3 regions of the Paraburkholderia denitrificans genome follow, and region 3 is predicted to be linked to each of the others. Evidence: predicted binding sites of a transcription regulator. Region 3 holds the regulator's gene; each other region holds the start of a gene.
What was found. The regulator LexA, encoded in region 3, represses DNA repair genes until DNA is damaged. The targets are predictions, from matches to a motif close to ACTGTATNNNNATACAGT.
Positions count from the first base shown of each region.

Region 1: the regulator LexA is predicted to act here: its motif matches at 8,329-8,346, upstream of recA (recombinase RecA).
Region 2: the regulator LexA is predicted to act here: its motif matches at 1,518-1,535, upstream of imuA (translesion DNA synthesis-associated protein ImuA).

Region 1 covers NZ_JBHSMP010000037.1:18,303-28,143, forward strand. Annotated here, with positions in the region: gene ACFPTO_RS22110 (hypothetical protein) at 1-314, opposite strand, end outside; gene ACFPTO_RS22115 (ATP-binding protein) at 354-1,136, opposite strand; gene ACFPTO_RS22120 (DUF6538 domain-containing protein) at 1,859-3,523, opposite strand; tRNA gene ACFPTO_RS22125 (tRNA-Met) at 3,666-3,742, opposite strand; partial or broken gene ACFPTO_RS22130 (MFS transporter) at 3,859-5,518, opposite strand; gene ACFPTO_RS22135 (sensor histidine kinase) at 5,811-7,403, opposite strand; gene ACFPTO_RS22140 (response regulator) at 7,416-8,228, opposite strand; gene recA (recombinase RecA) at 8,461-9,540, shown strand; gene recX (recombination regulator RecX) at 9,548-9,841, shown strand, end outside.
Region 2 covers NZ_JBHSMP010000009.1:333,268-343,108, reverse strand. Annotated here, with positions in the region: gene ACFPTO_RS07505 (Y-family DNA polymerase) at 1-652, opposite strand, end outside; gene imuA (translesion DNA synthesis-associated protein ImuA) at 555-1,394, opposite strand; gene ACFPTO_RS07495 (methyl-accepting chemotaxis protein) at 1,618-3,225, opposite strand; gene ACFPTO_RS07490 (hypothetical protein) at 3,493-3,846, shown strand; gene ACFPTO_RS07485 (H-NS family nucleoid-associated regulatory protein) at 4,184-4,489, shown strand; tRNA gene ACFPTO_RS07480 (tRNA-Pro) at 5,058-5,134, opposite strand; gene sixA (phosphohistidine phosphatase SixA) at 5,405-5,869, shown strand; gene ACFPTO_RS07470 (GNAT family N-acetyltransferase) at 6,052-6,870, shown strand; gene ppx (exopolyphosphatase) at 6,966-8,567, opposite strand; gene ppk1 (polyphosphate kinase 1) at 8,749-9,841, shown strand, end outside.
Region 3 covers NZ_JBHSMP010000007.1:391,942-401,782, forward strand. Annotated here, with positions in the region: gene ACFPTO_RS05130 (sulfate/molybdate ABC transporter ATP-binding protein) at 1-682, opposite strand, end outside; gene cysW (sulfate ABC transporter permease subunit CysW) at 768-1,778, opposite strand; gene cysT (sulfate ABC transporter permease subunit CysT) at 1,775-2,713, opposite strand; gene ACFPTO_RS05145 (sulfate ABC transporter substrate-binding protein) at 2,825-3,889, opposite strand; gene lexA (transcriptional repressor LexA) at 4,209-4,859, shown strand; gene ACFPTO_RS05155 (hypothetical protein) at 4,887-5,297, shown strand; gene ACFPTO_RS05160 (DUF2939 domain-containing protein) at 5,400-6,098, shown strand; gene ACFPTO_RS05165 (universal stress protein) at 6,178-6,648, opposite strand; gene nodI (nodulation factor ABC transporter ATP-binding protein NodI) at 6,909-7,823, shown strand; gene ACFPTO_RS05175 (ABC transporter permease) at 7,909-8,745, shown strand; gene ACFPTO_RS05180 (hypothetical protein) at 8,800-9,222, opposite strand; gene ACFPTO_RS05185 (permease) at 9,417-9,841, opposite strand, start outside.

The DNA.
Region 1 (9,841 bases), on a different contig from region 3:
GGCTGAACGCGTTGCTCGAGAAGAGGACGATACTTCTCCTGGGTGAGCACCCTGTACTCAGGGGCTCGTTCGACAAAGCGGCCAATCTGGGCAATCTTCTCGTCGTTGGTGACTCTCAGGTCGGTGGCCAGGGCGGAGCGAAGCGTGGTAGCCAGACCTTTATTGAGAGCTTGGCGGGACACGAGAGTCTGCTCCAGTTCAGGCTCTTCATCGGACTGGAATGCGATTTTCGTTCGCTCCTGGTTTGCGTGTTCGTCGAGATATTCCCCGGTGACGAGCACGATGAGCGTATAAGCGCTCTGCTCGTCATCCACGAGCCGCTCCGGAAGCTCGGGGAGCAAGTCGCGCAGCTTCTAGGTCATGACATCCCGGCCATTGGCGCAAAGATGATAGTCATGACGCGCGCGGCCGTCGCGATGGCGGAACGCCTGAAGTGCGAACGTGTGTCCGCGGACATCAAAGAAGCGCTCTTCGATGTGAGGCTGGACTGTTTCCTGAAAAAGTTTCTGGAGGTCTATGGCTTCGCGCCCTGGCGCGACCAGGGTCATGCCGGGGCAGGAGCGTGCCGCAAACCGGATGAGGAAGTGAGCGACGATACGTTGCGCGAGCAACTCAGGGTCAATGGGCCACGCTGCGCGGTACCGCTCATCCAGTCCGCATACACGAAGGCTCGTACCGGTCGGCGCGCTGGTTGGACTAACGGCCTGGGCGCCGTTGAGTTCCTCGGTTATCGAGAAGGTAAAGTTGCGGGAGAAGTGCTTGCCGCCATGTTCATAGACGCTGCGAACGTCGCAGTGGCGGAAGACTTTCAGGAACGTGAATCTGCCGACGCCCTTGCCGCCAAGCTTGACCTTCGACAGTGTGTACGCCTCACCAAACGAGGCGATATTGGCGTCGTTGAAGCCCACGCCATTATCCGTGACCTCGAAGCCGTCAGTAATCAGCGTCTCGTCACCGCCTTGCGATGCGATGTCGTCGGTCGCAAGCAGTCGAATCGTTATCGCGCCGCCTGACGGACCGCCAAATCTGTCCTCGATGGCGTCCATGGCGTTGGAAACTGCCTCGAAGAGCGGAATGAGCCCTTTCGATGGCGCCAGGTCGAGTCGGTCTACCAATCCCCGGATGTTGGTCAGCATGGCAACCCCTTCTTCTGATTCTGGTTTCGGCACGACAGGCGGCCTTCGGCTCTGTCGTAACAGACAATAAATTCTAATGTACCGCCTGCGGTCAGGGGGGGCACTCACGCAAAGAAGGGCAGTGCGAAGCGTGATATTTGATGGCCCGGCCGTGAAGTCCTCAAGGTGTTTCTCTAGCAACTGGGTTTCGACCACTTGGCGTTTGCCGCTGGAGGTTGTTCGTCGTCAAGGGGGAGCGTCTGGGCATGTCTCGCTTCGCTAACGACCACCTTTCCGGCGATGGGGCGAAACGTCCCGGAGGCCACACCTGACCTCGCAGCATCGCAGTCGCGGTGTTTCCTTGCCATGCGTGTGGCAGCTGTTTTCGAGCGGGTGCTACAAGGCCACGCGGGACGCACCTTGCGGCGCGGCTTGAGGAAGCTCCTCGCTCAGTAGCCTTGAGCAAGAGGTTGCCACCACAACTGAAGAGTGGGATTCGCTGCCAGACTCCCGCTCTTGCGGGCCCATGCTCCGTGTCGCATGAGCAAAGGCTGATTCCTGCCCTAAGGAGACTCCTTTTCAGGGTTTCTAAAGAACCTCCTTGGGATTCGGAAAACTCTTTTTTAAAGATTTTAGGGAGCGGGGTTTATATTTTTCCTGCTACATGCAATGAAGAGCCGGCCGCATTATGCAACCGGCTCCAATCACTGGCCATGCCGGGTCGGTCCCGGCACCCGCGCGGTCTAGCCTTGCGAAACGCGCCACGGACTCAGGTGGCCGAGCTTAAGCCCCGGAAACCTCAGCCGCTCGATGGCCTCGACAAGCTGGTTCAGGGGCAAGCGCTTTTCGCCGTCTTCCTTGCGGCCGTAGTCATTGTCCGATGCGTGCCCGATGAGCTCCTCGATGACGCGGTCGCGGACACCGGACTCCTCGGCAAAGGCCTTGAGCGTGTGGCGGAAGCTGTGGAACACGAGGCGCGGGTCATCCAGTCCGGGGATGCCGTCGAGGTACTCGTTAAACCAGTTCGAAAATACCGCGCTGCGCTGGCCATACTGGTTGATGTGCAGGTCCGGAAACAGCCATGCGGTGGCGCCCAGCGCGCGGCGGGACGCGACATAGTCCAGCCAGCCGAGTTCCAGCAGCGTGCGGTGCACCGGCACCCAGCGCATCACCTTCGGTAACGCCATGCGCTTTTCCCGCTTGGTGTCGTGCAGATGAAAGCACCAGTGACCATCGCGCTGTACGATGTCCGCCCCCTGCAGGCGGCACAGGTCCTCGACCCGCGCGCCCGTGTGCGGTGCCAGCAGCGGCAGCCAGTACGCCGCATCGGCCCCGCCCTTGCGCGGCCGAAGGCCCTGCGTGTACACCGGCGACGCGTAAAGGAGGTTCAGTTCGTCGATGGTAAAGGCATCCCGGAAACAGGCGGTGTTGCTACGCACGGCTTTTCCGCCGAATTTCGCGCCACTGAACGGGTTGCGCTCGAGGCCGGTGAGGTTCCTGCGCATTGCAATCGTGATGACCGGCGAGAGCAGTGACAGAATCGTATTCACACGGCTGTGCGAAAGGCCCTCGCGGTCGAGGCATACCTGCTTGAACTGTTCGACGTGGTCCGGCGTGAGTTCCGAGAGCGGCAGGTCAACGACGGACCGGAAACGCTCGGCCTGGCGCCTGACCTCGTTGACGGTCTTGGGTTGCGGCGCGTTTTCGGCGGTCCAGCGACGCACCGCCGCTTCCCATGTGTCATCCGGGTCGATGAGCGGCACCAGGTCGACCGGGTCCGGATTCTCACCGCGCACGCGACGCAACTGTTCGTCGAGCAGCTCGATTTCGGCACCCGCCAGCAGCTCGAGCAGACGGGTGAAGGCGCCGCTGCCGGCGGGCAGCCAGACGCGTTCGCTTTCGAGGATGTGTTCGGCGGTATCGCTGAAGAACGCCAGGTCGTTGGCGGCGCGCGCCCGCCGCGTCTGCTGGCGCGCGTCCTCAAGCAGTTGCTCGTGTGCGTCGAGCTCCGCGTAGGACATGCCGCTGCGCGTTTCCGCGTCGCTCGCAAGCACGTGTGCCCGGTACCGCTGTACGAAGCGCGCGACCTGCGTATGGGCTAGCAGCGCGCAGCCGGCGGGGCGGAACAGCGGATGGTAGTCGCTGGTGCCCGCGGGGGCGTAGCCCGGCCGCAACTGGCAGGTGTCATCGCCGCCCGCCGTCGCGAGCAGGCGCGCGTCCGCGACGGTGCGTTCGTACGCCGACTGGGCAGCTGCGTAAGCCTCTGTTGCGTGCGCAAAGCTCGTGGTGCCGAGGCTGGCCCAGACTTCTTTCCGGCCGAGGAGGGCCTGGACATCGAGGGGCAGCTTGCGGCGGAAGTACAGGTTCGGGGACCCGCGGCGGGTGGTGACGAAAGGATGATGTTTCATGTGGCTTGCTCCATGGCTGAGTGTGACAGTCCGTGTAGCAAGCGCGCTGGCAAAACCGGGGAAATCTAAAATTTTCGGTGTAATGCCAGTTTTGAGAACAAAAAAGCCGCTGTTCGTGAGAACAGCGGCTTTTTCTTGCAACTGGTGGCGAATCAGGGACTCGAACCCCGGACCTGCGGATTATGATTCCGTCGCTCTAACCGACTGAGCTAATTCGCCGAAGAAGCGAATTATGCCGAGGCAGCCCTGGACTGTCAACCCCACCTTGACGATTTTTTCGCAGGACCACCCAGCAGCCCCGCCGCACATCCTGCCAACCCTGCATAAGCCCGGCCTCAATCCCTCGCATAAATATCCGAGTCGCTGGTTTCCTTGAGGAACAGCATCCCGACCATGAAGGTCATGAGCGCGATGACAATCGGATACCAGAGCCCCGAGTAAATGTCGCCATTCGCCGCCACGATCGCAAACGCGGTAGCAGGCAGGAACCCGCCAAACCAGCCGTTGCCGATGTGATACGGCAGCGACATCGACGTGTAGCGGATCCGCGTCGGGAACATCTCCACGAGCATGGCCGCGATCGGCCCGTACACCATCGTCACGAAGATCACGAGGATCGTCAGGATCACCACGGTCATCGCCCAGTTGAGCTGCGCCGGGTCCGCCTTCACCGGGTAACCGGCGGCCTGCAGCGTCGCGGCCAGCAGCTTGTCGAATGCCGCGCCCTTTTCCGTGGCCCCTTCGGCCTTGCCGTCGAATGCGTCGATCACCGTGTCGCCCACCCTGATCTGCGCGATCGTGCCCACCGGCGCCGCCACGTTCGAGTAGTTCAAACCGTCCCGCGCCAGCGCACCTTTCGCGATGTCGCACGAGGAGGTGAACCGTGCGGTGCCGACCGGGTTGAACTGGAACGAGCACTCGTCGGGGTTCGCGATCACGACGATCGGCGCACGCTGCGTCGCGGCTTCGAGCGCCGGGTTGGCGAAGTGCGTGAGCGCCTTGAAGAGCGGGAAGTAGGTGAGCGCCGCAATCAGGCAGCCGGCCATGATGATCGGCTTGCGGCCGATCTTGTCCGAGAGCGCGCCGAAGAACAGGAAGAACGGCGTGCCGATCAGGAGCGCGAGCGCAATCAGGATATTCGCGCTCGCGCCGTCCACCTTGAGCGTCTGCGTGAGAAAGAAGAGCGTATAGAACTGACCCGTGTACCAGACGACGGCCTGTCCGGCGGTCAGGCCGAGCAGCGCGAGGATCACGATCTTCAGGTTTTTTCCACTGGCCGAACGCTTCCGCGAGCGGCGCCTTCGAGACCTTGCCCGCGGCCTTGATGCGCTGGAACGCGGGCGATTCGTCGAGCTGCAGACGGATCCAGACCGACACGGCGAGCAGCAGGATCGACGCGACGAACGGGATGCGCCAGCCCCAGGCGGCGAACTGCTCTTCGCCGATCGACGTGCGCACGCCGAGGATCACGAGCAGCGAGAGAAAGAGGCCGAGCGTCGCGGTCGTCTGGATCCACGACGTATAGAAGCCGCGGCGCCCGGTCGGCGCGTGTTCGGCAACATAGGTCGCCGCGCCGCCGTATTCGCCGCCGAGCGCGAGGCCCTGCAACAGGCGCATGGCGACGAAGATCACGGGCGAGGCGAAGCCGATGGCCGCGTAGCCCGGCAGGAAGCCCATCAGGAAGGTCGAGCTGCCCATGATCACGATCGTCACGAGGAACGTGTGCTTGCGGCCGACCAGGTCGCCCAGCCGGCCGAATACGATCGCGCCAAACGGACGCACGGCGAAGCCCGCCGCGAAGCCGAGCAGTGTGAAGATGAAGGCGGCAGTCGGGTTGACGCCGGAGAAGAAGCTCTTGCTGATGTAGGCCGCGAGCGAGCCGGCCAGATAGAAGTCATACCACTCGAACACGTTGCCGAGCGACGACGCGACTATCACGCGCTTTTCGTCGTGCGTCATCGGCGCGTGTGAAGCCTGTCCGCCAACCGTTGCCATGGATCTCTCCAATCCAATATTGCTATACGTCGGGTCCGCCTGGCGGGCGGCCCTCTTGGTCATTATTGGAGCGTAAACCTGAGGAATTCCGAAATTAATCCGGGCGTCGGGTGGGTGTAATTAAATAGGAGTGTGATTAATTAATTTCGCTGAAACCGTCACTATTTTTTGTGTATTGCCGCGCTTCGTCTGCGATCGAATGTTTTATGCTCCCGACTTGCCGAAGCGGGCCCGCAGTGGGCCTAAGGGTAAGTCCCGTTTGGTAAGCGCTGTTTTTAACGGTGCGCCCGCGTCAACCTCGCGCGAGGTTTCCCGACGCACCGGGCGCCGCCGCGCGCAGCCGCAACGTCACGCGCACGAGCGTCCCCGCGAGCCGCGGCGACTGTTGATAGACGTTGTCCTCGATGGCGAGCGTGCCGCCATGCATCGTCGCAATCTCGCGGACGATCGCGAGGCCGAGGCCGCTGCCGTCGCCTTCGCGTCCGAGGATGCGGTAGAAGCGCTCGATCACGCGGCCGCGCTCGGCGGCCGGAATGCCCAGCCCGGTATCCTCGACTTCGAGGTGCACGACGCCTGCCGTCGGTTGCGGGCGCACGCGCACAGTGATCCGTCCGCCCGCGGGCGTGTAGCGGATCGCATTGTCGATCAGGTTCGAGAGCATCTCGCGCAGCATCACCGGATTGCCGTCGACTTCGACAGGCGCGGCGTGTTCGCCGTCGTCGTGCGCGAGCGGCCCTTCATAGCCGAGGTCCATCTGCTTCGCGAGCGCGGGCTGAACCCAGTCGCGCACGGCGAGGCGCGCAACGTCGGCGACGTCCACCGGGGTGAAGACCTGGCCCGACATGCGGTTTTCGGCGCGCGCGAGCGCGAGCAGTTGCGTGACGAGCCGTGCCGCATGTTCGGAACTCGTCGCGATCTGTTCGAGCGAACGATGCACCTCGGGCGACGCATCCTGGCGCAGCGCGAGTTCGGCCTGGGTCCGCAGCCCCGCGAGCGGCGTTTTCATCTGATGCGCCGCGTCGGCGATAAAGCGCTTTTGCAGTTCGATGTTCTGTTCGAGGCGCGTGAGCAGATCGTTGAACGACGTGACGAGCGGCTCGATTTCGGGCGGCGCGCGCCGCGCTTCGAGCGGCGAGAGGTCATCGGGGCGACGCATGCGCAGGTTCGATTGCAGTGCGTGCAGCGGTGCGAGCCCGCGCGAAAGCCCGAACCACACCAGCAGGATCGCGAGCGGCAGGATCACGAACTGCGGCAGGATCACGCCTTTGATGATGTCGTTGGCGAGCTGGCGGCGCTTGTCGAGCGTCTCGGCCACCTGGACCAGCGCGGGTTGCGCGCCGGGCATCTGCGGCAGCTCGACGGTCGTGTAGGCTACGCGGATATCGATGCCGTGAAGCATGTCGTCGCGAAACTGTACGAGCCCCGGCGGAGGACGATCGTCCTCGCGCGGCAGCGGCATGTCGCGGTCGCCGCCGACCAGTTCGCCGCGGCTGCCGAGCACCTGGAAGAACACGTTGTCGACGTTGTCGGCGCGCAGGAAGTCGCGCGCGGAGGCGGGCAGCGAGAGTTCCGCGACGCCGTTGACCGGGTGGATCTGACGCGCGAGCACATAGGCGTCGGTTTCGAGCGCGCGGTCGAACGGACCGTTCGCAATCGACTTCGCAACGAGGTAGGTCACCGCGATGCTCATCGGCCAGAGCAGCAGGAGCGGCGCGAGCATCCAGTCGAGAATCTCGCCGAAGAGCGAGCGCGGGCGCGCCTCTGCGACGGCTTCGGTTTCGTCCGGCGGGGCGAACGGATTCGCGTAACGGGCGTCGCGCGCTTCGTCGTCGAGCGTATCGGTCGCGGGGACGGACGGCGGCGAGGCGCGGGCGGGCTCGGCCATCTTCAAGCCTGGCTATTTGTAATAGTGGCTGGCCGGCATCGCGGGCGGCGTGCTGGCGGCGGTTGCCTCGGCCGGTTGTGCACCTGGTTGCTCAGCCGGTTGCGCCGCGTCCGGTTGTGCTGCGCCCGGTTGCGCAGCTCCGTTCGTGCCCGCCGACGGTTCTTTTTCGAGGCAATAGCCGAGCCCGCGCACGGTCACGATCCGCACGCCGCCGCCCGCTTCGAGCTTCTTGCGCAGCCGGTGGACGTAGACCTCGATCGCGTTGTTGCTGACTTCCTCGCCCCATTCGCACAGGTGATCGACGAGCTGCTCCTTCGAGACGAGGCGCCCGAGGCGCTGCATGAGCACTTCGAGCAGGCCCAGCTCGCGCGCCGAGAGATCGAGCACGTGGTCGTTGATGCGCGCGACACGCCCGACCTGGTCGAACGACAGCGCGCCGTGGCGCACCATGGTCGGCCCGCCGCCCGCGCCGCGCCGCGTGAGCGCGCGCACGCGCGCTTCGAGTTCGTTGAGCGCGAAGGGTTTGGCCATGTAGTCGTCGGCGCCGAGGTCGAGGCCTTTCACGCGCTCGTCGACGCTGTCGGCGGCCGTGAGGATCAGCACAGGCAGCGTGGAATTGCGTCCGCGCAGGCGGCGCAGCACTTCGAGGCCCGGCATTTTCGGCAGGCCCAGATCGAGGATCAGCAGGTCGAAGTTTTGCATCGACAGCGCGGTATCGGCGTCGACGCCATTCTTGACGTAATCGACGGCATAGCCCGATTGGCGGAGTGATCTGACGAGTCCGTCCGCGAGTATGCTGTCGTCTTCGGCAATGAGAATTCGCATGGTGCGTGCGCGTCGTCTCCAGGCCCGCACCGGGCTTGCGTGGCGCGCGGCGGTCTCCCGAAATTTCGCGGTTTTGGTGAGCTTGGGGCTTGCTAAAACCACTGTTTTTTTATACAGTATCTGCGTTCGCGCGCATCAGCTCGGGTATTAACCGGGGCAATGAGCTGGGCAATGAGCTAAACAAGCCCGTGCGCCGTCACGAGATGCCGTTCATCATAGCAAAGGACGATTCATGGAAGATAGCAAGAAAGGCTCGGCTGGGCTGACTGCTGAAAAGAGCAAGGCGCTTGCCGCCGCGCTCGCGCAGATCGAAAAGCAGTTCGGCAAGGGTTCGATCATGCGGCTCGGCGACGGCGAAGCGGTTGAAAACATCCAGGTGGTTTCCACCGGCTCGCTCGGCCTCGACATCGCGCTTGGCGTGGGCGGCCTGCCGCGCGGCCGCGTGGTCGAGATCTACGGTCCGGAATCGTCGGGCAAGACCACGCTCACGCTCCAGGTGATCGCCGAAATGCAGAAGATCGGCGGCACGGCGGCCTTCATCGACGCGGAACATGCGCTCGACGTTCAATATGCATCGAAGCTCGGCGTGAACGTGCCCGAGCTGCTCATCTCGCAGCCGGACACGGGCGAACAGGCGCTCGAAATCGCCGACGCGCTGGTTCGCTCGGGCTCGATCGACATGATCGTGATCGACTCGGTCGCGGCGCTCGTGCCGAAGGCCGAAATCGAAGGCGAAATGGGCGATTCGCTGCCGGGTCTGCAGGCACGTCTGATGTCGCAGGCGCTGCGCAAGCTCACCGGCACGATCAAGCGCACCAACTGCCTCGTCATCTTCATCAACCAGATCCGCATGAAGATCGGCGTGATGTTCGGCAACCCGGAAACCACCACGGGCGGCAACGCGCTCAAGTTCTACTCGTCGGTGCGTCTGGACATTCGCCGTATCGGCTCGATCAAGAAGAACGACGAAGTGATCGGCAGCGAAACGCGCGTGAAGGTCGTGAAGAACAAGGTCGCGCCGCCGTTCCGCGAAGCGGTGTTCGACATTCTGTACGGCGAGGGCATTTCGCGTCAGGGCGAAATCATCGACCTCGGCGTGCAGGCCAAGATCGTCGACAAGGCGGGTGCGTGGTACAGCTATAGCGGCGAGCGCATTGGCCAGGGCAAGGACAACGCGCGTGAATTCCTGCGCGAGAACCCGGAAATCGCGCGCGAGATCGAGAACCGCATCCGCGAATCGCTCGGCGTGAGCGCGATGCCGGCGAACGCCAACAATGCCGGCGAAGTCGAAATCGCGGACGAAGAGGAGTAATTCACCCGTGATTCGCAAGGGCAGGTCCGCATCGGCGCCCAAGGCGCAACATGATACGGGCCGCCCGAGCGACGGCCAGGAAAGCCGCGACGCCCGCGAGGGCGAGCGCGGCTTTGGTCATTCCGGGCGCGATGTTGCCGACGCGGGCGCCGACCGCTTTCAGCGCACCTCCGACGCCCGTGCGGCACGGACCGCTTCCGCGCGTACTGCTGCCACCGCCGAATCGCGGCGCCCCGTCCGTTCGCTCAAGAGTCGCGCGCTCGCCTACCTCTCGCGCCGCGAATACAGCCGCGCGGAGCTT
Region 2 (9,841 bases), on a different contig from region 3:
TCGCGCAGCCGATCTGCGTGAGCGCGTGATCGTGCTGCGCGGCGAATGGAGCGAGCGTGACCGGCAGCGTGTCGAGCACGCGCGCAAGCGTCGTCTCCTTGAGCACGCGCCAGCGATGCGACGTCCCCGAAGCACGGGTGGCACGCGCCTGGGCGAGCGTCCATGCGCCCCAGGCAGTGGGCGCGCAGGCAATGCGCGCGGTGTGCCCGCAATCGGCTACCGTCACCGCCACCTTCGCGAGCAGCGCGCGCACGCCGCCGAAAAGACGCAGCCCGGAGCCGACCTCCAGCAACAGCGTATGCGACTGCGCGAGCGACACTTTCGGCGTATAGGCGAGCAGCGCGAGCGCGAGCGCCTCGAACGCACGGGTCTCGCGGGCCGGATCGGATTCGAGCAGCACGAGCCCCGGCGCGAGCGCGAGTGCATGCGCGCGCGTGTTGTCCGCGCGCACGCCGAGCGCGAACGCATCGAGATCGGGAATCAGGACGCGTGCGTGGTCGGCCAGCGCGTAGCAGCGAGCCTCCTGCGCGGTGCGTGCGCCCTGCGGCTGCGCCTCAGATGGAGGCGGAAACGGCTGGTCCGGCGGCAGCAGCAGCGGCGGCCTCACGGCCTCCAGCGGCAAGAGCGGCAAGGTGACGGCGATCCACAACATGATTGATCCCGGGCCGCGGCACGGCGGACGCCTGCCCGGCGAGGGGCAGCACGGCATCCTGCAGCGGCAGCATGACGATGAGTGGCTGGGCGGGCGGCGGCCCGCGGCGTTTGAAGATATCGACGGACACGGCGCTGAGCTGCATCCACTGGCGCCGGTTGATACCGGCATCGGCGGGGGGCGGCACCGGCATGCAGGCCATGCGTAACGGCGCAGGCGACGACTGGCTGCGCGCGGCGACCGGGCGAATCAGAAACGCGAGCGCATGCGAATCCTGCGCGGCGACCTGCAGACGCCGCACCGCATCGGCGCGCACGCGCGCCTGCCAGAGCAGCACGGCGCCGATGCCGCCCTGACGCAGCGCCTGCTCGGCGACCCAGGGTGCATCGTTCTCGCCCGCGCGCACCCAGACCACGCGATCGAGCGCGAGCCCCCACGCCTTGAGCGCGCACGCATACGGCTGCCAGGGCGGCGCGACGAGCAGCACGTGGCGGCCGGCCGTGGCCGTCAGCGAGCGCAGCGCGGGCGCGACAAGCCGCATTTCGCCGATGCCGCCCTGCTCGACCAGCAGCTCGGTCAGGCTGCCCGCAGGCCAGCCCGCGCCGGGCAGGAACGCGTCGAGCGCAGCGTGCCCGCTCGGCACCGTGCGCTCGCTCGCGTGCGCGAGCTGATCGCCCTGCCAGATCCGGCTTTGCAACCGGGGCGGCAGATGGGCCGCCGCAAGCTGGAGTGCTGCTGCCATGAGTGCGCTCTGTCAAAAGGGCTCGGCCGCCAGGGCTCGATTGCAAAGGAATAGATCGCCCTGCCCATGCGAAAAACGGGGCATGACGAAATCACCACGGGCGCGGATTTCGCCGCGCCGTTACCTGTATATTTATACAGTATTTTTAACAATTTGGGAAAGCGGAAATGTGGCGGGGGGAGTCGGTGGGTGGTGGGTGATGGGTACGCCTACGCTGCGGTGACTACGCATACGCTTCGGTGGCCGGCTGCTCCTCCGGATTCTCGAAATCCGGCTGCGCCAGTGCCGATGCCTCGACCCCGAGCCTGAAGAACAGCACGTCGGACGCCATCCTCGCCGCCTGCTCCTGCAGCGACTGGGCTGCAGCCGCGGCCTCTTCCACCAGTGCGGCGTTCTGCTGTGTGACATCGTCGATCAGGTTGATCGCCTGATGCGCTTGCTGGATGCCCTTGCTCTGCTCGTCGGAAGCCACCGAGATTTCTTCCACGATATCGGACACGCGGCCAATCGCCTGAATCACCTTGTCCATCGTCGAGCCGACGTCGCCCGCCTGCTGGGCGCCTTGCTGCACCTTGCCGGAGGACACTTCGATCAGCGCCTTGATCTCCCTGGCCGCTGCCGACACGCGTTGCGCCAGCGCACGCACTTCCGTGGCGACTACCGCGAAGCCGCGCCCCTGCTCCCCTGCGCGCGCCGCTTCGACGGCGGCATTGAGCGCGAGAATATTGGTCTGGAAGGCAATGCTCTCGATCATCCCGGTGATCTCCCCCACTTTGGCGGAGTCCGCGCTGATCTCCTGCATCGTCGCCACCATCGTGCCCACTGCCGAGCTTCCCGCATTGGTCAGCGCGCGCGCGTTGGCTGCGAGCGAATTGGCCTGGCGAGCGTTGTCGGCGTTCTGCTTCACGGTTTCGGTGAGCTCCGTCATGCTCGCGGCCGTCTGTTCGAGCGACGCCGCCTGCTCTTCCGTGCGCGCCGAGAGGTCCTGGTTGCCCGCCGCGATCTGCCCGGATGCAGCCGTCACCGACTCGCTGCTGTCGCGAATCTCCCGGATGGTGGTGGCCAGCCGCTCGCTCATGGTCTTCATGGCTTCGAGCAACTGCCCGAACTCGCCCGTCGCGTCCACGACGATCTCGGTGTCGAGCCGGCCTTGTGCAATGTCGCGGGCGATGCTCACCGTCTTGCGCAACGGCCGCGTAATGGATCGGGTCAGATAAAGCGCCGCGCCGACCGAATAAAACGCGCCGACCAGCAGCAGCGCAGCGGAAATCCACCTCAATCGCGATGCCTTCGTCGCTCCGTCGACATCGGTCTGTCTGGCCAGGTCCGCGTTGAGCTGCACGTCCTGCTTGAGCAGAGCGGTCACGCTGTCGCCGATGGGGAGAACGCTGCTCACCTGCCAGGCGAGCGCGCCGTCGAAGTCGCCCTGCCCGGCAAGCGCCAGTTCCTTCTCGACGGCGGTCTGAAACTGTGTGATCCGGCCATTGATCTTGTCTGCCAGCACGCGCGCTTCGCTGTTCGCTACGCCGCCCGGGTAGTAGCCGTTCCAGTCCTTTTGGATTTGTACCAGGGAATGGCGAATCGCCGGGATGAACGACTTGTCCTTCTGCGCGACCATGCGCCAGAGCCCAAGACGCGAATTGAGCGTATCGGTCTGGGTCGCGCTCAGATAGCCGGTCGGAATGACGATGCTGCTATAGGTGCCGTGTAACGCATCGCTCAAGGCTGAAATTCCGCTGACGACGAATCCGCCGATTATCAGCGTACCCACCGTGCTCACCGCGATGACAAGAATGATTCTGGATTTAACCGTCGAAAAAAGCTGTTTCATCGGAGACTCCGTAACCAGAACTGATTTGATGGAAGAGGAATATCTTCAGGTGCTGCCTACCATAATCAGATCGCATTTTTATTTTTCAGCTGCCCGAACCCGCTATCACGCGTTCCGGTGCAACCGTCCTGATCTTTCCGACATGTTTATCACCACAACTCGACCGGCGGATGCATACGGCTTTCCCGATCGGCACGCGATTTATCCGTAATTCTGCGGAAAATATGCCATGACGAAACGTCGCCAATTGTCGCGAGCGCAGCAGCAATGCCAGCAGCGGCTGCCGCCAATAGATACCTTCGTTCCACGCAAGAAGGCAGAGAACCCGCGACCGGGCAACATCCACACAACGATTATGGAATCAGCAAAGCGAATATCGGCACCCGGCATTCGCGCTCACGCCATAATCTATTTAATTTCCAATATATGAAAGCCAAAGCAAGGGCAAACCCGCGAGCAAACGTTTTACCCATCCGGCGGATGACTTTCATCAATCAAAACTCCGGCATGCCCTGCACTTTGGCGCGAACCATCCCGGACGCTGTGAAACGTTTGCCCATCCGCCGGGATGGCGCAGTTTATTCGCACATTAGTTTCGCGATTTTAAATGGCAGCAAATGATAACCAGGTTGCTGTTTACATCGCGAACCACGTCGTGAAGCACGCCGCACATATCAGGATGGCATTGCGCCGCGCGCCGCGCGCCTCGCACGCTCGCTCACAGCGTGAGCCGCCGGGCGCTGCGCGATCGGAATCAATCGAAAAAAACCCGGACAGCCACTCGAATTTGCAACAGCCGTAAAACGGTGCCCCACACAGGCATGAACGTCGCTATACTCGCGCTTAGCGGTCACAATCCATGGCTCGGAAAAGCGCACGATCTGCGCGGGCTCCGACGCCAGACAGCTGGCCGTATCACGCTATAATCAGCACACCATCACGAATGTCCGCGTTATCCATGAAGGGAAAAATCGCCGACGGCGAGGCCCGCGAACGATTGATCATGTGGATTCGCCGCCGCATGGCCGAGTTTGGCATTACACCCCAGGCCCTCGCCGAATCGCTCCAGTACGACCGGGACCACCCGCCGCTTTACCGCGACGCGCGTGGAAACGAATGGAACGGAAAAGGCGCGATGCCGCACTGGTTGAGTGCCGCGCGCAATGCTGGCGTCAATCCAGATTTCTTCCGTATCGACCCTGCACCGCAGGCGTCGGCCTCCGACAGCAGCAACGAGCCAAAACAGCCCGATCTGTTCGGATAACACCCGAGACAGACTGCGCTTACAGGCGTCGTTCCCGATCTGCCCGTAAAGGGCGCCGTCCCTTTTCTGCTGCGACCGGCAGGATTGCTGCTGCCCGGCCGGTACGAATCCGAGCACGTCTGTTGCGCGCGCAAGCTTATTCCATCACGTGCCGAATAAACATTTGAAACGGGAATAACGTGCGCCGCGCACGCTTGCGTCATCGGCGCCGCCGCGATGAGAAACACGGACTTCCGTCTACCGGACAGGCACGCTCCGGCTACACGCCAATAGCGTAGCCACCCATGCTCCATGCGCGGAAAATGCCATTGGCCGGGTTATCAAGCTCACGAGTGATTTGCTTCACCGACTCGACGCATTCCGATTTGCGAAGTCGGCGTGGTTCATCTTCCTAATTGCGCCCCATATTTACATATTCGCTTATGTAGTTACGCAAAGGCCGCAATATGGTGGATCACGGAAAGGAACGATCCCTAAAGGCGCGCCGGTAGAAACGGAGCAAACTGTACGGACGCAATGGCGCGGGGCGAGCGACGGTGAAAACCGCGCAGACAGACAAACGAGGGGATGGTCGGGGTGACAGGATTCGAACCTGTGGTCTTCCGCTCCCAAAGCGGACGCGTTACCGGACTACGCTACACCCCGACGAGGGCGCAAAAACGAAGGAGCTTTCGGGATGGCCTTATTGGACCATAGCGGACCATAGCGGACCATGACAGCACGCGATAAAAGCGATCCACAAGCGGATGCGCGGCGAAACCGTGCTTCGCTCCAACGAATCGAAGATTGTATCGGCTAGAACCCAGAACCGTCAAATCGGGCCACCTCGCCTTGCTGCGGACATACGAGGCATGCAACATGCGAAGACCCGCGGGTCCGCCGCTGCGTACCACCACACACAACAAGGAGCCGCCGATGCATCTCATCCTCTGGCGCCACGCCGAAGCTGAAGACGTGGCCGCAAGCGACCTGGCCCGCCAGCTCACCGCGCGTGGCCGCAAGCAGTCGCAAAGCGTCGCGAAATGGCTGCGCGCACGCCTGCCCGATGACGCACTCATTCTCGCCAGCCCCGCCGCCCGCACGATCCAGACCGTCGAAGCACTCACGGATCAGTACCGCGTGGTGCGCGAACTCGCCCCCAACGCAAGCGTCGACGACGTCCTCAAGGCTGTCGGCTGGCCAGAAGGCCTCGCGCCGACCGTCGTGGTCGTCGGCCACCAGCCTACGCTCGGCGAAGTCGCCGCACAGCTTCTTTCCGGCGGTCAGGATCCGCATAGCTGGGCGCTCAAGAAAGGTGCGCTCGTATGGATTGCCTCACGCGAGCGCAACGGCAACGAGCACGCAGTCCTGCACGCCGCCATCACGCCCGAACTGGCCTGATCCCGCTTCCGACGGGCGTGCGCACGCGTAAACTCAGGCAACGCCGCCCGGCATTCCCCGCTTCGCCCCAACGCCCGCCTTTCAGTACGTCACCGAATCGTCACCGCATTGCCATGTAGCCGTAACCAGGGGTTACTACATTGGCCGGAAAAGTTACATCACTCTTCCGACGAGGACGCACTATGCGAGATCTGCCGACGCCCGTTCTGCCGCTCGCCTCGACACTGTTCGAGTCGAACCGGCGTCTGCCGCGCGCCGAAGAAACGGTTACTGCGCAGCACCGCCTGCAGGTGGCGTGGGCGCGCAGCGACGAAGAACTGCGCGAAGCCCAGCACCTGCGCTACCGGGTGTTCGCCGAAGAGATGGGCGCGCGCCTCATGGGTCCGACCGGTCTCGACGTCGACGTGTTCGACGGCTACTGCGACCATCTGCTCGTGCGCGATCTCGACACCCTGAAGGTTGTCGGCACCTATCGCGTGCTGCCGCCGCACGAAGCCGTGCGCATCGGCCGTCTCTACGCCGAGAGTGAATTCGACGTTTCGCGCCTCGCGCATCTGCGCCCGAAAATGGTCGAAGTGGGCCGCTCGTGCGTGCACCCCGACTTTCGCAGCGGCTCGGTGATCATGTCGCTGTGGGGCGGGCTCGGCGCGTACATGAAGCATAACGGCTACGAAACGATGCTCGGCTGCGCGAGCGTTTCCATGGCCGACGGCGGCCACTACGCTGCGAATCTCTATGCATCGCTCGGCGCGAATGCGCTCAGCGCGCCCGAATATCGCGCGTTCCCGCATACGCCGCTGCCCGTCGACGAACTGCGCACCGGCGTGTCCGCTGTGCCGCCGCCGCTCGTCAAAGGTTATCTGCGTCTCGGCGCGAAGATCTGCGGCGCACCGGCCTGGGATCCCGATTTCAACACCGCCGATTTCCTCACGCTGTTCCGTCTCTCCGATATCAACGAGCGCTACGCGCGCCACTTCCTCGGCGACGCCGCCAGCCGCTAAAAGACGCTAAAACACGCGGTAAGGCATGCAGCAAAAACGCCCGGCACAAAGCCGGGCGTTTTTGATCGTGCGTCGCGATGACGCTCAATCGTCCCTCAGTCGTCCGTATACACCACGCGATACGGGATGCCGAGCTTGCCCCACTCGGCCGATTCCTGAACGAGGTTGTAGTCGGTCAGCGGATTATTCTGGACCCACGCCTTGGGCAGGCGCACCTCGAACCCGTTGCGCTCCTGCGTGACCGAAATCACGGGCAGCCCCACGTCGGCGCGGCGGCGGCTAAGCAGCGTCGCAAGTCGCAGGCAGAACAGCAGCGTCCACTCGACGTCGCGCGTCTGCGAGAGCTTGCCGAGCTTGCCTACGTGCCCGAGCACGAGCGCTGCGAGCCGCGCCTGGTCGGTGCGCGAGAAGCCCGGCATGTCGGCGTTGCTGGCGATATAGGCCGAATGCTTGTGATATGCGCTATGTGAAATCGAAAGTCCGATCTCGTGCAGCGACGCCGCCCAGCCGAGGAACATACGGCTTTCTTCGCGCCGCTCTTCGTCGGTTTCGCCAAGCTGGTCGTAGAACGACACAGCCAGTTCGCCGATACGCCCCGCCTGCATGCGGTCGACGCCATAGCGGCGCATAAAACCCTCGACGGTGAGCGTACGCATATCCTCGTGCTGCGAACGCCCGAGCAGGTCGTAGAGGACGCCGAGACGCAGCGCGGCGTCGGTGGTGTCGGCGTAGTCGATGCCGAGTTCGTCGAACACCGCGATCATGATCGAGAGGCCGCCCGCGAGCACCGGAATGCGGTCGGGCTTGAGCGCAATGAGCTTCAGGCGGTTCACGTTCTCCGCCTTGATGAGCGCGCGCTTGAGCCGCTCGAGGCCGCCGCGCGAAATGCCGTGCGTAATGCCCGGATCGTTGAAGCCATTGGCCTCGACGAGTTCCGCGAGCGCGCGCGCCGTGCCCGAGGAGCCGATCGCCTGCTCCCAGCCGGTTTCACGGTAATCGGAGGAAATGATCTGGATTTCGCGCGTCGCCGCAAGTTCGGCCTGGCGCATCGTGTATTCGTCGACGTTGCCCGCGGGGAAGAACTGGCGGCTGTGGCTCACGCAGCCGATATAGAGGCTTTCCATGCGGATCGGCGTGTAGTGCGAGCCGATGATGAATTCCGTCGAGCCGCCGCCGATATCGACGACGAGCCGCTTGCCCGCGCTCGCCGGCACCGAATGCGCAGCACCCGCGTAGATGAGACGCGCTTCTTCGCGGCCCGCGATCACTTCGATCGGAAAACCGAGCGCCGCTTCGGCCTCACCGAGAAATTCGCCGGCATTCTTCGCGACGCGCAGCGTATTGGTGGCCACGGCGCGCACGTGATCGGGATGGAAATCGCGCAGGCGTTCGCCGAAACGCTTGAGCGCGTCCCAGCCTCGCACCTGCGAGGCGCGGTCGAGCATTTTCTCCTTCGACAGGCCGGCAGCGAGACGGACCGTCTCGCGCAGCGCATCGACAGGATAGATCTGGCTGCCCGCTTCGGTTTCTTCGACGCGGCCGACGATCAGACGAAAGCTGTTCGAACCGAGGTCGACGGCGGCGAGCAGATGGGGATTGTTGAGCATCGAGGGGGGTGGCTCCATGCGTGCAAGTACGGCTACCCTGATCGGGGCCGCGCTGTTCAAATATGCCATTTTAAGCGTACCCGCTATCACGATGTCGCTCCTCACTCGCATGAGTCGGAACCATCGGGCATCATTGCGAAACGAGTTGTCTTTTTCGTGAGCTTGCAGCGTAGAATTTATGACCCCCTAAACGTCATGATTGCGTCATATTATTGTGCGAATTTCCGAGCGTCCGTTCGAATCTAATCCTGACATACAGTTTTTACTGCCGATGTCCATCCGCTACCCTTTACTCAATCGCGAGCTGGGCATTCTGGGATTCAACGAGCGCGTGCTCGCACAGGCGGCTGACCCCGCCGTCCCTTTGCTCGAGCGCTTACGCTTCATTTGTATCACCAGCAGCAACCTCGACGAGTTCTTCGAAATCCGCATGGCCGGGCTTCAGGAGCAGATGCGCGATAACCCTGGTGGGCTCTCTCCCGACGGCATGTCGCTACAGCATGTCTACGAGCTCGTCGTCGAGCGTGCGCAGCGTCTCGTACACCGCCAGTACCAGATGCTGCACGAGACCGTGCTGCCCGCGCTCGAGCAGGAAGACATCTATTTCCACGGCACCGACGCCTGGAACGAAGCCCAGAGCGCCTGGGCCCGCGCGTACTTCCTCGATGAACTGCTGCCGGTCCTCACGCCGATCGGGCTCGATCCCGCGCACCCGTTTCCGCGCGTGCTCAACAAGAGCCTGAACTTCGTCGTCGAACTCGAGGGCAAGGACGCCTTCGGCCGCCAGGCCGTGATGGGTATCGTCCAGGCGCCGCGCGCGCTGCCGCGCCTCGTGCGCATGCCGCAGGAACTGTCCGGCTTCCAGCACGGCTTCGTGCTGCTCGGGTCGCTGTTGCAGCGCTTTATCGGCGAGCTGTTTCCCAACCTTGTCGTGCGCAGCTGCAATCAGTTCCGCATCACGCGCAATAGCGAACTCTTCGTCGACGAGGACGAAATCACGAATCTGCGCGTCGCGCTGCAGGGCGAACTGCCCGCGCGCCACCTCGGCAACGCGGTGCGGCTCGAAGTATCCGCCGAGACGCCCACTCACCTTGTGAAGCGTCTGCTCGACGAAAGCGGCCTGACCGAAAGGGACTGCTATTTCGTCGACGGCCCCGTGAATCTCGTGCGCCTCATGCAGCTGCCCGAGATGGTGGACCGCCCCGAGCTGAAATTCGTGCCGCACGTGCCGGCCATTCCGAAACGCATCGCGGCGAACGGCAACATGTTCGACGTGATCGATCAGGGCGACATCCTGCTGCATCATCCGTACGAGAGCTTCCAGCCCGTGCTCGAACTGCTGATTCAGGCCGCGAACGATCCGA
Region 3 (9,841 bases):
GGTGATCGTAGACGGCCTGCGGGCTGCCCACCTGCTCGACGTGTCCGCGATTGAGCACGACGATGCGGTCGGCCACTTCGAGCGCTTCCTCCTGATCGTGCGTGACGAAGATCGTCGAAATATGCAGATCGTCGTGCAGGCGGCGCAGCCAGCTGCGCAGTTCCTTGCGCACTTTCGCGTCGAGCGCGCCGAACGGCTCGTCGAGCAGCAGCACCTTGGGCTCGACGGCCAGCGCACGGGCAAGCGCGATGCGCTGGCGCTGCCCGCCGGAGAGTTCGGACGGATAGCGCTGCGCGAGCCAGTCGAGCTGAACGAGCTTCAGGAGTTCATGCACCTTCTCGCGAATCGCGGCCTCGGACGGCCGCTCGTTGCGCGGCTTCACGCGCAGTCCGAACGCGACGTTCTCGAACACCGTCATGTGGCGGAACAGCGCGTAATGCTGGAAGACGAAGCCCACCTGGCGTTCGCGCGCACCGACGGCGCCCACGTCCTGGCCTTGCAGCACGACCTCGCCCGCGTCCGCGTATTCGAGGCCCGCGATCACGCGCAGCAGCGTGGTCTTGCCGCAACCCGACGGCCCGAGCAGCGCGACGAGTTCGCCGGGCGGAAAGTCGAGCGAGACGTTGTCGAGCGCGGTGAAATCGCCGAAGCGCTTTTGCAGATTGCGAACGATGATGCCCATGATTGACTGCTCTCCGTTTTCGGCCAGCGCGGGTGCTACGAAGCGCCTGCGCTGGCCCGATGCAATGGTGTGACTGATGCGCTAATTACTCGAGCGCCTGCCGGGCGACACCCGGCCGCGCAGCGCGTGATATGTCCGGTTGAACGGTGGCGGTGGCGGTGGCGGTGGCGGTGGCGGCAGCAGCAGCGATCTGCCTGAGCGCGCGCCCGCCGCGATCCGGGGCGAGCGCGGGCGCAGCGCTTTCGTCCTCGCGTTCCGCGCCGAGATGACGCTCGGCAAGCAGCTTGAGCCCGAGCGTCACGAGCGCGAGCAGCGCGAGCAGCGACGCCACCGCGAAAGCCGCCGCGAAGTTGTATTCGTTGTAGAGGATCTCGACGTGCAGCGGCATCGTGTCGGTCTGCCCGCGAATGTGGCCCGACACCACCGACACCGCGCCGAACTCGCCCATCGCCCGCGCGTTGCAGAGGATCACGCCGTAGATCAAACCCCAGCGGACATTCGGCAGCGTGACGCGCCGAAACATCTGCCAGCCCGACGCGCCCAGCACGTGCGCGGCCTCTTCCTCGTCGTTACCCTGGGCCTGCATCAGCGGGATCAGTTCGCGCGCAACGAACGGAAACGTGACGAAGATCGTCGCGAGCACGATGCCCGGCACGGCGAAGATGATCTGCACGTCGTGGTCGGCGAGCCATGGCCCGAGCCAGCCCTGCGCGCCGAACAGCAGCACGTAGATGAGACCCGAGATCACGGGCGACACCGAAAACGGCAGATCGATCAGCGTGGTGAGCAGCGCCTTGCCGCGGAACTCGAATTTCGCAATTGCCCACGAAGCGACAAGACCGAACACAAGATTGAGCGGCACGGCGATGGCCGCGGTGATGAGCGTGAGCTTGATTGCCGAAACGGCATCGGGATCGGCGAGCGACGCGAAGTAGAAGCCAACGCCCTTCGAAAGTGCCTGGGAGAACACCGCGACGAGCGGCACCAGCAGAAAGAGCGCGAGAAAGACGAGCGCGATGCCGGTGAGCAGCCAGCGCACCCAGGGGGCTTCCGTGACCGGATCGGGTCGGGTCGGCTGTCGCAAAGGCGTGCTCATTGCGCACCTCCCGTGGCAACTGCGCGCTGCGTCGGGTCAGGCTGGGCGGAAGACGATGAAGACGGCCCAGACAATGAAGACGGCGCAGGCGATGAAGCGCCGCGGCTCGTCCGGCGCTGCAAATACCACTGCAGCGAATTGATGATGAGCAGCATGACGAACGAGACGCACAGCATCACGACGGCCAGCGCGGTCGCGCCCGCGTAGTCGTACTGTTCGAGCTTGGTGATGATCAGAAGCGAGGTGATTTCGGACTTCATCGGCACATTGCCCGCGATGAAGATCACCGAGCCGTACTCGCCGAGCGCGCGCGCGAACGCAAGCGCAAAACCGGTGAGCAGCGCAGGCAATGCGGCGGGCAGCACGACGCGGCGCACCGTGAGCCAGCGCGACGCGCCGAGGCACGCGGCGGCTTCCTCCTGCTCGCGCTCGAAGTCTTCGAGCACGGGCTGCACGGTGCGCACGACGAACGGCAGCCCGATGAATGTGAGCGCAACGAGCACGCCGAGCGACGTGAAGGCGACCTTGATCCCCAGCGGTTCGAGAAACTGGCCGATCCAGCCGTTGCCCGCGTACACGGCCGCGAGCGAGATGCCGGCAACCGAGGTCGGCAGCGCGAACGGCAGATCGACGAGCGCGTCGATGGCCCGCTTGAAGGGGAACGTGTAGCGCACGAGCACCCAGGCGAGCAAAAGGCCGAACACGGCATTGATGAGCGCGGCGCCGAGCGCGGCCAAAAACGTCAGCCGGTACGACGCGATCACGCGCGGCGACGCCACTGCGCGCACGAACTGCGCCCAGTCGAGCGTCGCGGTCTTGAGGAAGGTGGACGCAAGCGGAATCAGCACCACGAGGCTCAGATAAGCCACCGTGATGCCCAGTGTCAGGCCGAAGCCCGGCAACGCGCTGGGCTTGCGTAAGCGTAACGTCGTCATGCTTGTTGCTCTTTCAGAATGCTGCGGCGCTACGCGCCAAAGAGCGCGCCCTTGCGGGCGCGCCTGCCGTGCGATGTTTCACTGCGGTTTCTCTGCGACTTCACTGCGACTTCACTGCGGCTGATAAATCGAATCGAACACGCCGCCATCGGCGAAATGAACCTTCTGCGCGTTCGCCCAGCCGCCGAACGAATCGTCGACCGTGTAGAGCTTCAGCTTCGGAAACCTCGACGTCAGCGCAGCCGGCACCTTGTCCGAGCGCGGACGGTAGAAGTTCTTCGCCGCGATCTCCTGACCTTCCTCGCTGTACAGGAACTGCAGATAGGCCTCGGCGACCTTGCGCGTGCCGCGCTTGTCCACGACCTTGTCGACGACGGCCACCGGCGGCTCCGCGAGAATGCTCGCCGACGGCACCACGATCTCGAACTTCCCGGAACCGAACTCCCTGAGCGACAGGAACGCTTCGTTTTCCCACGCGATCAGCACGTCGCCGATGCCGCGCTGCACGAAGCTCGTCGTCGCTCCGCGCGAGCCCGAGTCGAGCACACCAGCGTTTCTGTAGAGCTGCGTGACGAACGCCTTCGCCTTCTGGTCATTGCCGCCCGGCTGATGCGCGGCGTACGCCCACGCCGCGAGGTAATTCCAGCGCGCGCCGCCTGAGGTCTTCGGATTCGGCGTGACGATCGAGACGCCCGGCTTCACGAGGTCGTCCCAGTCCTTGATGTGCTTCGGATTGCCCTTGCGCACGAGAAACACGATGGTCGAGGTGTACGGCGCGGCGTTGTCGGGCAGACGCTTTTGCCAGTCGGCGTGCACGACGCCCTTCTTCGCGAGCGCGTCGATGTCCCAGGCGAGCGCGAGCGTCACGACATCGGCCTGCAGGCCGTCCAGCACCGAGCGCGCCTGCGCACCCGAGCCGCCGTGCGACTGCCTGATCGTGAGCGTCTCGCCGGTCTTCGCCTTCCACTGCTTCGCAAAAGCCTCGTTGACCTGCTGGTACAACTCGCGCGTCGGATCGTAGGAAACGTTCAGCAACGACGTATCCGCATGCGCGGCGGGCGTGTGCGCGGCCATGCCAACGAGCGCCGCGATGCCGAGGATCGGCGCCACGCCAACGATCAACCGCGCCGCCAGTCGCTTGATCCAGCCCGTTTTTCCGTTGTCCAGAATGCCCATCCACTTTTCTCCGTGTTGTCTTCGCGTGGGTCTTGCGTGCCTGCAGCTCACGATGAAGGGCAGTCTAACGACCGGCTTAAATCATTAAAAATAATGTTTCTTCATTTTTTAATGCTCAAAAGTGGTAAGCCCCCTCGCCTCTGCCACGCGAGCACGGTCGCACCGTCATTCCATCCGCCCGGCAGTGGGCAAGATAGTGGGCAAGGTAGCGCGCAAATGCCGCGAAAACGCCCGCCGAACGGAGAACTTCAAGTAACACTTGAAAAGGATCCGATACTGTATAAAAATACAGTCACCTGTCTATTCATACAGTGCCGCCATGACCAAACTCACCGCACGACAGCAGCAGGTTTTCGATCTGATCCGGCGCGCGATCGAGCGCACCGGCTATCCGCCCACGCGCGCCGAGATCGCGGCCGAACTCGGCTTCAGTTCCGCCAATTCCGCCGAGGAGCATCTGCGCGCGCTCGCACGCAAGGGCGTGATCGAACTGGCCGCAGGCGCGTCGCGCGGCATCCGTCTCCTGCCCGGCCCGGACGACCTCCCGCGCCAGTTCACGCTGCCGCACCCGAGCATCATGCAGCTCTCGCTGCCGCTCGTCGGCCGCGTCGCAGCGGGCAGTCCGATCCTCGCGCAGGAGCACATCGCGCAGCACTACGCGTGCGACCCGGCGCTCTTCTCCAGCAAGCCCGACTACCTGCTCAAGGTGCGCGGCCTGTCGATGCGCGACGCGGGCATCCTGGACGGCGACCTGCTCGCCGTGCAGAAGAAGAGCGAAGCGAAGGACGGCCAGATCGTCGTCGCGCGCCTTGGCGACGACGTCACGGTGAAACGCCTGAAGCGCCGGCCCAACGGGCTCGAACTGATCGCCGAGAACCCCGACTATGACAACATCTTCGTCGAGGCCGGCAGTGTGGAGTTCGCGCTCGAAGGCATCGCTGTCGGCCTGATTCGCCCCACCGAATTCTGATCGTCTAAACGCTGTCTGGAGGGAGTTATGGAACGCCTTGCCCGTTTGCTGCCCTTTCGTCAATTCGGCCGTCTGCGGCATCTGCGCGGCCTCGCCAGCTGCGCGGCGAAGAACACGCGCATGTCGGGAGCCGCGCAATCCGGCTCTCTCTTCGACAGCCTGAGCGACACCGAACCGGGGTCCACAGTTGGGTCCGCGGTTGGGTTGGCCCCGGGCCTAGTCGAACTGCCGCCGTTACCGTCCGCGCAACCCGCATTTGCGCGCGTTTCGCTCAACAGCGGGCTGAACCACACCGAGCCCGGACGCCGGGCGCCCGTGCGCGTGTACCACGGGCCTTCCCGGCTCATCATGGTGGGTACGGTCGATGCGGTGTGCCGGATGATCGACCGCTGCATCGCCGAACAGCACGCGGATCTGCCCGCGGCGCTCGCTAAGTAAGGGAAAAACGGTAAAGGCAACGGGAGAGTCCGGGATCTTTTTTTCATTCACCTTGTCCACACACGGTGTTCATTAAATGATCCTAAACATCCCAACGCAACCATGACCCAATCCCTGTCGAACAAACGCTGGATCAAACCCGTCGCCATCGTGGTAGCCCTGGTGCTCGTCGCGGCCACAGTAGGCTACAGCTACGCCTCGCCGTATCTGGTGCTGCACCGGCTCAAGGCCGCAGCCGATGCGCGCGATGCGGCAACGCTGAACGAGTACGTCGACTATCCGGCGTTGCGCGTAAGCCTCAAGGAACAGGCTGGCGACATGCTGACGCGGCACCTGGAGGAGCAGCACGGCAGCAATCCAATGCAGCTGTTGGGCAGCGCGATTGGCACCGCGATCGGCACCGCGCTGATCGGGTCACTCGTGGATGCGTATGCGACGCCCGACGGCGTCGCCGCGCTGCTCAACGGAATGCCACCCGGCGAGCAGCCGCCGGCCGCAAGCGATGGTAATCCGGCGCACGCGCCTGCCGCGGCGAACGCACCAGACGAGTTGAGCGCTGAATCCGACACTCACTCCACCGCTGAGTCGGACGCTGACTCCGACACAGAATCGGCTTTGGCGGATTCAGAGGAAAACGAGCCAGGCCACCCGCAAATTACGGCGGGCTACCGTGGTTTCAATGAATTTGTGGTGACCTGGCAGCGCAGATCGAACAGCATGCCTTATTCCGCTGTCCTGCAACGTCACGGGCCTTTTTCGTGGAAGCTCGGCGCGGTCGAATTGAACGAGCCCGCCCAATAACGGCATTGCTTGATGGCTGCTTGATGGCTGTGTAATTGCGCCAACGGCGAGCGTGAAACACAGCCGTCGAATGCATCGCTCAGGCGGCCGCTTGCTGTTGCTTCTGCTCGGCCGCCGAGGAACACGCCACCAGAATGCTGCACGACACACGGTCGAGCAGCGGCGTATTGCCTGCGCCCATCCACCAGCGCGACAGCCCGGTGCGGCAGCGATGCCCGACCACCACCAGATCCACCTGCAGTTCGTTGGCAAGATTCGCGATCTCATCGATCGGATGCCCGAAGGCGAAATGGCCCTGGGCACGCACGCCGCGCTCAGTCAGCCAGTCCACGCCCTCCTGAAGAATTTCGCGCGCGGTCTCTTCGAAACGGCCGCAGGCCACATCGGTCAGAAGGCCGGCGCTCTGGGCAATCGTCGATCGCATGTCGACGACCGACAGCAGGTGTGTTTCAGCATGCAGATCCAGCGCCAGATCCGCGCCGCAGCGCAGCGCCTTGCGGCCTTCGCGCGAGCCGTCATAACAAAGCAGGATTTTCTTGTAGCTCGCCATGATGGTTTCTCCCCGGCCCGCGCGGGTCGCGCGCCGTGCAATCTCATAATGCTGCGCCGCAATTGCACATGCAAGGGCTGGAAAACGCCAGGCCCGACCCCGTCGCACATACGCGCCCTGCGCCGCGGCCCTGGAACACCCAGGCACGCCCGACGCGACACGGTTCGCCGCCTGCCGCCTGCGCGGCAATGTTCTAGAATAGGCCGCCTCACCGTGCGCCACGCGCGCGCCGCTTCCATCGATTCATACTCCTACGGTCCATGCCCGCACCCGCCATCGAATTCGAGCAGGTCATCAAACACTACGGAGACAGGACAGTCGTCAATGGCCTGTCGTTCCACGTCGTCCCCGGCGAGTGCTTTGGACTCCTCGGCCCCAACGGCGCGGGCAAGACGACGACGCTGCGCATGCTGCTCGGCATCGTCTCACCCGATGCCGGGCGCATCAGCCTGTGCGGCGAGCCGGTGCCCGCACGGGCGCGCCACGCCCGCACGCGCGTGGGCGTCGTGCCGCAGTTCGACAACCTCGACCCCGATTTCACCGTCCGCGAAAACCTGCTCGTGTTCGGGCGCTACTTCGGGTTATCCGCGAGCGAGACGCGTGCGCTCGTTGCGCCGCTGCTCGAATTCGCGCGCCTCGAGAGCAAGGCGGATGCGCGCGTCGGCGAGCTGTCGGGCGGCATGCGGCGGCGCCTCACGCTCGCTCGCGCGCTGGTCAACGACCCCGACGTGCTCGTCATGGACGAACCGACCACGGGCCTCGACCCGCAGGCGCGCCACCTGATCTGGGAACGTCTGCGCTCGCTGCTCGCGCGCGGCAAGACGATTCTGCTCACGACGCATTTCATGGAGGAAGCCGAACGGCTCTGCAACCGCGTGTGCGTAATCGAGGAAGGCCGCAAGATTGCAGAAGGCGCGCCGCATGCGCTGATTCAGTCGGAGATCGGCTACGACGTGGTCGAGGTCTACGGACCCGATCCGGCCGCGCTGCGCGACGAGCTGGCGCCCTTTGCCGAGCGCACGGAGATCAGCGGCGAAACGCTCTTTTGCTACGTCGAGGATCCGCAGCCGATTCATCAGCGGCTGCGCCATCGCGCGGACCTGCGTTACCTGCACCGGCCCGCCAATCTCGAAGACGTGTTTCTGCGGCTGACCGGCCGCGAGATGCAGGATTAACTGCGGCAGGATCAACAGCGTCAGGACTACCAGCCACAGAGCTAACCGCGACGACGAAACCCGGCAGCCCCACTCACAGGACATCATGGACGCACGTACCGAAAAGGCGCCGCCAACGCACCCCGCCAGCACGCCGCAGCGCGAGCCGCGCGCGGCGTTGCCGTCGAGCGCAACGCACTGGATCGCCGTCTGGCGGCGCAACTATCTCGTGTGGCGCAAGCTCGCGATTGCATCGATGTTCGGCAATCTCGCCGACCCGATGATCTACCTGTTCGGCCTCGGTTTCGGGCTCGGGCTGATGGTTGGGCACGTCGACGGTGTCTCGTACATCGCGTTTCTCGCGGCGGGCACGGTGTCGTCGTCGGTGATGATGTCGGCGAGCTTCGAGTCGATGTATTCGGGCTTCTCGCGCATGCACGTCCAGCGCACCTGGGAAGCGATCATGCATACGCCGCTCTCGCTCGGCGACATAGTGCTCGGCGAGATCGTGTGGGCCGCGAGCAAATCGATGCTCTCGGGCGCGGCGATCATGCTCGTCGCGGGCGCGCTCGGCTACGCGAACTTCCCGTCGATGCTGCTCGCGCTACCCGTGATCGCACTGGCCGGACTCGCGTTCGCGAGCTGCGCGATGATCGTGACGGCACTCGCACCGTCATACGACTTCTTCATGTTCTATCAGACGCTCGTGCTCACGCCGATGCTGCTGCTCTCCGGCGTGTTCTTCCCGATCACGCAACTGCCTGCGGCCGCGCAGCACGTCACGCTGATGCTGCCGCTCGCGCACGCGGTCGAACTGATTCGTCCGGCGATGCTCGGGCGCCCCATCGAACACGCGGGGCTCCATCTGTTCGTACTGGCTTTCTACGTGGCGGTGCCGTTCGCGATTGCAACGGTGCTGTTTCGCAGGCGCATGATGCGCTGAAGGCGCGGGCGGCGGCGGAAAGCGCCACCCGCGAAGCGGAAAAAAACCGGCGAGTCACTCTTCGTCGTCGCCCCAGGGAATATCCACGTCCGAGATGAATGCGACCGTCGCGAAGGGACCGCCTTCGTGCCGGCCGAGCTTGCCGTCCGCGCGATGCCACTCGACCCGGAACGTCGTCACTGCGGCGTCCGCGAAGAGATACACGGTGCGGACTTCCTCCGGATCCGAATCCTCGACCGGGCCATCGAGCGACACCAGCAATTGCTGCGGCCACAAACCGTCGGCGGGATCGTAGATGCGGTCGGCCTCGGGGATCAACGTGTCGGCCTCGACGCCGATCGTCGCCGACGCCTCGACGATCATCTTGCCGAGCGCCCGCAATACGGCTGTCGCACGTGCCGAGTTGGCCTGACGGATGGCGAGATCGCCGCGCGTCAGAGCTTGTTCGAGTTTCGGGTTCGTCTTCTGCTGAGCCATACTGTTTTCCGGGCCGCGGCCCTCTCCTGTGCACACGAACGCGCAAGCGTCCGCGATTCGTGCCTGGTTGATGCCTAGTTGATGCCTGGTTGATGCCTGATCCATGCCTGGTTCATGCGCCGCGCCATTGCCGAATGGCGAGCGTAGCGCAGAACCCGATCAATCGCCTTGGCGTGCCACGACGGCAAACGCCTTCAAAATCCGAGCGCGACCGCCGCATAGCCCGCGGCGATGCCGAACAGCACCACCACCGCCGCGACGACCGCAAGCACGCGCGGACGGAACGAGCCCGCCAGCATCGCGAGCGACGGCACGCTCACGGGCGGCAGCGTCATCAGCAGCGCGCCTGCAGGGCCGACACCGATGCCGAGCGCGAGCATCGCCTGGATGATCGGCACCTCGCCCGCCGTCGGGATCACGAACAGCATGCCCGCCACCGCGAAGGCGACGATCCAGCCGAGGCTGCTCGTCACCTCCGGACTGATATGCGGAAAAAGCCAGGCGCGCGCCGCGCCAAGCAGCAGCACGAGCACGATGTATTCGGGGATGAGCCGCACCGTCATGCGCAAGAACAGCTGCGCCCAACGCACGAACATGTTGCCGCTGCCCGCCTGCTGGG